2 regions of the Mesorhizobium delmotii genome follow, and region 1 is predicted to be linked to the other one. Evidence: predicted binding sites of a transcription regulator. Region 1 holds the regulator's gene; the other holds the start of a gene.
What was found. Region 1 encodes PhoB, which activates phosphate uptake and scavenging genes when phosphate is short. Its sites were predicted from a motif close to TGTCATNNANCTGTCAT; they were not measured.
Positions count from the first base shown of each region.

Region 2: a site for PhoB is predicted at 2,400-2,416, ahead of BQ8482_RS24515 (esterase-like activity of phytase family protein). Genes of this name have one in related genera too.

Region 1 is NZ_FUIG01000043.1:143,083-146,910, reverse strand. It holds gene xylF (D-xylose ABC transporter substrate-binding protein) at 1-736, opposite strand, end outside; gene BQ8482_RS26205 (ROK family protein) at 1,003-2,250, shown strand; gene phoB (phosphate regulon transcriptional regulator PhoB) at 2,447-3,136, opposite strand; gene phoU (phosphate signaling complex protein PhoU) at 3,153-3,828, opposite strand, start outside.
Region 2 is NZ_FUIG01000042.1:43,330-47,157, reverse strand. It holds gene BQ8482_RS24530 (GFA family protein) at 212-610, shown strand; gene BQ8482_RS24525 (hypothetical protein) at 779-1,027, shown strand; gene BQ8482_RS24520 (glycoside hydrolase family 25 protein) at 1,254-2,270, shown strand; gene BQ8482_RS24515 (esterase-like activity of phytase family protein) at 2,477-3,828, shown strand, end outside.

The sequences.
Region 1 (3,828 bases):
CGTCCTGGCCCGACACCGGGACGGATCCGGCCAAGCCTTGCGCCGTCAGCGCCGCGACGACGCCACCAGCGGTGCCGTCATTGGCAGCAACCACCGCATCGATCTTGTTGTCGTTGGCGGTCAGGAACTGTTCCATGTTCTTCTGAGCGTTGGCGGGAAGCCAGCCGTCCGTATAGGCCTCGCCGACATTCTTGATCTTGCCGCTGTCGATCGCGTCCTTGAGCACTTCCATGGAGCCGGCGAACAGAAAATCGGCATTCGGATCGGCGCCCGAGCCCTTGATAAAGACGTAATTGCCTTCCGGCGCCACCTTGAACACTTCGCGGGCCTGCATGCGGCCGACTTCCTGGTTGTCGAAGGTCAGATAGAACACGTCCTTGTTCTCGATCAGCCGGTCATAGCCGACGACCGGAATGCCTTCGTCCAGCGCCTTCTGCACCGCCGGCCCGATGGCCGAGGCGTCCTGCGCAAGGATGATCAGCGCGTTGGCGCCCTGCGAGATCAGGCTCTCGACATCGGTCAGCTGCTTGCCGGGATTGGACTGTGCATCGGCGGAAATATACTTGTCGCCGGCTGCCTCGATCGCAGTCTTCATGGCGGCTTCGTCGGTCTTCCAACGCTCTTCCTGGAAATTCGACCACGAAACGCCAATGACCTTGTCCTTGGCCTGTGCGGCCGACGCGAGCGTCAGCGACATGGCAACCCCCGCCAGAATGGCGGCTGCGAATCTCTTCATGATATCCTCCCTGCGCCGCGTACGGCGCGACCAACTGGCCCGAAGGCCGGCACAAAGGCCACTATTTTTTCGAGCCTCGAAAAAATACTGGTCCAACGGCGGAGCGCTGTCAACATCAATTCCGATGGATTTTAATGTCCCTGCCGACTTATTTCGAGCCTCGGAATAAATAATGACAGGGCCTGCTGCTTCTGCCACTATTTGTCGGACATTACCGACGGCTTCCGATTCATGAGCGGCCGCGGCAATAGGGAGGAAGCAAAAGAATGTCGGTTGGAATCCGTCATGACGATTTGCGCCGGCGCAACCGGGCCATGGTGATTTCTGCGGTACGCCGGGCCGGCCAGCCGTCGCGGACCGAGATCGCCGCAACCACCGGCCTCAGCCATTCGACCATATCGGCGATCTCTTCCGACCTGATCCAGGAAGGCATCCTGACCGAGAGCAAGGCGAGCGAGACCGTTTCGATGAAACGCGGCCGACCGCAGGTCGGCCTCAGCCTCAATCCGGAAGCCGCTGCGGTATTGGCGGTCGTGTTGTCGCTGAATTTCCTGTCGGTCGCTGTCATCGATTATGCCGGACAGGTGGTCGCCGAGGAACAACGCCGGCTGGACACGCTGACCATGTCGCGCGACGAGCTGATCGACGAATGTGTCGCCATCGTGCGGCGCCGGATCGAAGACCCCGACCTCGACGTCCAAAGCGTCGCCCGCATCGCGCTGGCGATCCAGGGCATCACCGATTCGCATGCGCGCGCCATGTTGTGGTCGCCGATCACGCCGCAGACTAACATCGCCTTCGCCGACATTCTGGAACGCGAGTTCGGCATCCCGGCCATCATGGAGAACGACTGCAACATGATGGCCGTGGCGCTGCGCTGGCGCGAGCCGGATCGCTACCGCGACGATTTCATCGCCATCCTGCTCTCGCACGGCATCGGTATGGGGCTGGTGCTGAAGGGCGAACTGTTCACCGGCACCCATTCCTCGGGCGGCGAATTCGGCCACATGATTCATCGGCCGGGCGGCGCGCTTTGTCGCTGCGGGCGGCGCGGCTGCGTCGAGGCCTATGCCGGCAACTACGCCATCTGGCGCAACGCAAGGCAATTGAGCGAGAACGCAGAGCCGGTCGCCGATGTCAGCGACGCCGAGATGCGGGCACTGGCGGCCCGGGCGCGCCAGGCGGACGGACCGGAGCGCGAAGCCTACCGCAAGGCCGGCGAAGCGCTCGGCTTCGGGCTCGGCAGCCTGTTCGCGCTGATCGATCCGGCGCCGGTCGCCATGGTCGGCGCCAACGCTGCCGCCTTCGACCTGATCGAGCCGGCCCTGCGCGAGGCCATCGCCCAGACCGCCGGCGGCCATCATTCGGGTTCGATTTCCTTCGACACCGAGACGAACGAGCTGCCGCTGATCCGCGAAGGCTGCGCCTTGCGGGCGCTGAGCTTCGTCGACCAGGAGATTTTCGCGCCGGGCATACAAGGGAAGTCCGGCATGATCAGGAAGCACGTGGCCTGACTCCGAAAGGCAAGGAACAACGGCGGATTGCAACTTGGGGATGTGTTGAGATTCAGGTCAGGCCGCGCCGGCTCGAAGACGGGCGCGAGCCGACCAGACTGCGTGAGTTCCGAGAACCGGAACGGAGCGTACTTTTGGGTACGTACCGGAATCGCAGGAAATCGCCGGTCGCAGGCCGGCATCACCTGAATATCAGCTAGTCTTCCCTGATCGCATAGCCCGCGCCGCGGATGGTGCGGATGACATCGGGCATGCGACCATTGTTGACCGCCTTGCGCAACCGTCCGACATGGACGTCCACCGTGCGCTCGTCGATGTAGATCGTCTCGCCCCAGACATTGTCTAGCAACTGGCTGCGCGAGAAGACCCGACCCGGGTGCCGCATCATGAATTCGAGCAGCCGGAACTCGGTTGGCCCGAGCCGGATCTCGCTCTTCTTGCGATAGACCCTGTGCGATTCGCGATCGAGCATGATGTCGCCGACCTTCAGCACGCTGGACAGCACTTCGGGCTTGGCGCGGCGCAGCAGCGCCTTGATCCTGGCCATGAATTCCGGTGTCGAGAACGGCTTGACCAGGTAGTCGTCGGCCCCTGTCGAGAGGCCGCGCACCCGGTCGCTCTCCTCGCCGCGTGCGGTCAGCATGATGATCGGCAGCCGCTCGGTTTCGGGGCGCATCCGAAGGCGTCGGCAAAGCTCGATGCCGGAAACCGCCGGCACCATCCAGTCGAGCACCAGAAGATCGGGCACGTTTTCCTGCAGCCGGATTTCGGCCTCGTCGCCGCGCGTCACCACCTCGACCTGATAGCCTTCGGATTCCAGATTGTAGCGGAGGAGGACGCCCAGCGGCTCTTCGTCCTCCACCACCATGATGCGTGGCGCGATCATCGACCGGTCACCCCCGTCATGTCGCCGGCGCCGACATCGTCGTTTCGTCGAGCTTCGGGCGATCCGCCGGCAATTGCTGCCCGGTCACGACATAGTAGGCGTTTTCGGCGATGTTGGTGACGTGATCGCCGATACGCTCGAGATTCTTGGCGCAGAACAGAAGATGCGTGCAGGCGGTGATGTTGCGCGGATCCTCCATCATGTAGGTCAGGAGTTCGCGAAAAACCGCCGTATATTTCACGTCGATCTTCTGGTCGTCGGCGCGCAGTTCTTTCAACGCGCCGGCATTGCGCGACACATAGTGCTCGACCACGCCGCGGAGCTGCACAAGAACGAGATCCGCCATCGCGTCGATACCGTGCGAGAGATTACGCGGCGTGGCGCTCTGCCCGACTGCGCTGACCCGCTTGGCTATGTTCTTGGCCAGGTCGCCGATGCGCTCGAGATCGCCGGCCATGCGGATTGCGCCAACCACGGCGCGCAGATCTTGCGCCATCGGCTGCCGCTTGGCGATCAGCGTGATCGCACTATCGTCGAGTTCGCGCTGCCGCGCATCCATGATGGCGTCGTCCGAGACGACGCGCTGCGCCATCGCATTGTCTGATGCAAGCAACGCGCGGATCGAGGCTGCGACCATCGCGGCGGCGAGCTCGTCCATATCGCGGATCAGCCTGTCGATGTGCTCCAGTTCC
Region 2 (3,828 bases), on a different contig from region 1:
ACCTGATACCTGCCGGCGGTCTCGGGTGAGATGGCCGGCGATGCTTAGCCCCATGAAGCCAGCTTATGTTCCTTGCGGTTCCGGCATGTGTCGTTGGGCGATTGAACCTCGGTCGCATCACGCCAACGGATAACGCCATCAAGGCTTTTCAATTGACGCTGCTATGCCGGCAGCTACCTTGCCCCAATCTTCAGAAAGAGGGGCGCAGGTAATGGCGAAATATCAGGGTGGCTGCCTGTGTGGGGCGGTGCGCTACCGCACCGATGCAGCGCCGATCAACGTGCGCGTCTGCCATTGCCGGCTCTGCCAGAAGGCGCTGGGCGCGGCCTTCAACGCCCGCGTGCTGTTCCGCATCGACGACGTGACGACAGAAGGACCGGTGGCGCTGGTGAATTCCTCGCCCGATCTCAAGCGCGGCTTTTGCCCGGACTGCGGCACGACGTTGTTTTCCCGGCGCGACTCCGCCGGCATCATCGGCGTCACCTCCGGCTCGCTTGACGATCCTTCCGTGTTCAAGCCACAGATGCATATGTGGACCGCCTCGAAGCAGCCCTGGGTACAGCTCGACGACGGACTGCCGCAATATGAAGGCGCGCCACCCCCGAATTGAAGCACAGGCGAACTGAAGCACAGGCGAACCGAAGTACAGGCGAACTCAAGCACAGGGCGTGCCCAGATTTTTTCGTCCAGGACACGAGATAGTCGGCAAAACGTCATTGGCGAGCCATCATTGCCGCCTATCTATTGCTTGCGGGTAGGCAGTCGAAGGAGGCGACGGATGAACGACAGAATCAACACCCTGGATGAGCTTTTGAGCGATCCGATGGTCAAGCTGGTGATGGAGCGTGACCGCGTGCAGCCGGCCGAGCTTCGCTCGCTGCTTGAAGAAAAGGTTCGTCGGGATGATGATGCGTCGGTCAATCCCGTCACCGATCGCCCCAACTCCGATCGCCTCGGCACCGACCGCTCCATCCCGCCCGCTCATATAGTAGCCGAGAGCTGCCACAAGCTATGGTTGTGCGGCTAGGCAGCGGGCCTGCAGGCGTCGGCGATCCTTCGCGCCCTCCTGCGGCGTTTCCAGGCTCTCACCGCTACGGTGATTAGCGAGCCCGCCATGTATTCTGTTTGCCCAGCCCCTCTGCCCTAACAATTTGATTCAAACTTTGTTGGTAATTTCTCGTTAGTAATCCGGACTGGTTTGTCCGGCGGCGTTGTCTTGCCCTCGGTCTGTTGTGTTCTGCGTACAGGTCCAGATGCGGTTATCAGGCGTCGTCATCTTCTCGATCGCGTCACTTTGCCTTGCCGGCTGCACATCCACGTCCGGCGTCGACGCGCTGCAAGTGCCGTCCAGCGAGACGACCAGCTCGGTTGTGCGGCCGCCCGCGCCGGTGGCGTCGGTCGGCGCTGCCGATGCCGAACCCGACTTTGCGCAGGAGGAGGCGACGGAGCAGACTGTGGCGATGGCCACTCCGGAGCCTGCCGAAAGCATTGAACCACCCGTCGAGCCGATTGCCCTGGTGGCGCCGAAGCGGCTGGCACGGGCAGCACCGATACTCGCCGAGCCGGTCCAGCGCTATCGTTTCCGTGACGCCAAGCCGATCAATTTCGGCAGGGCATCGCCCAGGCACCTCGCCGTTCACGGCGTCGACGTCTCGCGCTGGCAGGGCAATGTGAACTGGGCGAAGCTGCGCGCGCAGGGCGCGAACTTCGCCTACATCAAGGCGACCGACGGCGGCGATCATCTCGACCCGATGTTCAGGAAGAACTGGCGCAATGCCGACGCCGCCGGCCTCAAGCGCGGCGCCTACCATTTCTTCTACTGGTGCCGCACCGCCGGCGAGCAGGCCGACTGGTTCATCCGCAACGTGCCGAGGGTCGAGGGCGCCTTGCCGCCGGTGATCGATGTCGAGTGGAACGGCGAATCCAGCTGCAAGCGGCGGCCGTCGCGGCAAAAGGTGCTGGAGAAGATGCAGGTCTTCATGGACAAGCTCGAGCGCCACTACGGCCAGCGGCCGATCATCTACACCGCGCCCGATTTCTACCGCGATAATCTCAGAGGCGCATTTCTGGACTATCCATTCTGGCTGCGCGCGGTGGCACAGCACCCGTCAAAGGTCTATCCCGGCCGCAAATGGGTGTTCTGGCAGTATTCCGGCTCCGGCCTGTCGCACGGGGTGAGGGGCCGCATCGACCTCAACGTGTTCCACGGCGACGAGAGAGCCTGGCGGAACTGGGTTGGTGGGAGGCAGATGGTGGCCGAGGCGGAGTAGGGGAACCGGTCCGGAGGTGGAACTTCTTGCTGCTTGCGCCCGGAGGTGCTGATCGCGGCCGCAGAAAGCCGCCATTTGCAGGCCAGCATGAGGTGAATATCGACGGACCCTGACCGCCTGTCGCGGAAGTGTCATCGATCCGTCATCGCTTTGAAATGTGGTTCCCGCAAATCAGGTGGCTTCCATTCGAACAGGAGACGCCACCCGTGCCCCGCCATTCCGCGCTTTTCGTCCTGACGGCAGCGCTTGCTGCCTCGGTTTCGCTGCCGGCCCATGCCGACATGATGTTCAACCGGGTCGCGAGCTTCGCAGTCGCCGGAAACCTCCCGGCCGACGTCGAGAAGACCACGCCGACTTCGTCCGAGATCATCACGGCGAGCGAAGACGGCATGACGCTGGTTTATTCCGATAGCCCGCTCGGTGCGGTCGGCTTTATCGACATCGCCGATCCCAAGGCGCCCAAGGCCGGCGGCATCGTCAAGATATCAGGCGAGCCGACCTCGGTCGTGGTCATCGGCCGCAAGGTGCTGGCCGGCGTCAACACGTCTCAGAGCAAAGCCAAGCCTTCGGGCAACCTCACCGTCATCGACCTTGCCTCCAAGGCGATCGAAAGCACCTGCGACCTCGGCGGCCAACCGGACTCACTGGCGTTCAGCAAGGACGGCAAGTTTTTGGCCATCGCCATCGAGAACGAGCGCGACGAGGAGATGAACGACGGAGAAATTCCGCAGATGCCTGCGGGCGACCTTAGGATTTTCACGCTTGCCGAAGGCCAGCCTGATTGCGCGACGATGAAGACGGTCAACCTGGCGGGCATTGCCAAAGTCGCGGCGGAAGATCCGGAGCCGGAATTCGTCGCCTTCAACGAGGACGGCGAGATCGCGGTCACGCTGCAGGAAAACAACCACATCGCCATCGTCAACGCCGAAACCGGCGCGATCGTCACCCACTTCTCCGCAGGCTCCGCCACGCTGGACAAGATCGACACCAAGAAGAACGGCGCCTTGTCGTTCGACGGCAAAATCGAAGACGTCGCGCGCGAACCCGACGCCGTAAAATGGCTCGACAATGACCGTCTCGTCGTCGCCAACGAAGGCGACTACAAGGGCGGCTCGCGCGGCTTCACAATCTTCAGCAAGAAGGGCGAGGTTCTCTACGAATCCGGTCCGTCCTTCGAGTACGAGGTCGCCAATGCCGGCCATTATCCCGACGACCGCAACAAGAAGGGCGTCGAGCCGGAAGGTCTCGAGACCGGCACGTTCGGCGAGGACAGGCTGATCTTCGTCGCTTCGGAGCGTGGCTCGGTTGTCGGCGTCTACAAGGACACGGGTGCGGAGCCTCGGTTTGTCCAGATCCTGCCGTCCGGCATCGGTCCGGAAGGCCTGGTCGCGATCCCGTCGCGCAATCTCCTGGTCACCGCCAACGAGGCCGACCTGGTCGAGGACGGGCTCGCCCGCTCGCACGTGATGATCTACGAGCGCTCCGAAGGCCCCGCCACTTACCCGATGATCACGGCAAAGCCCACGGCAGACGGCACGCCGCTCGGCTGGGGCGCGCT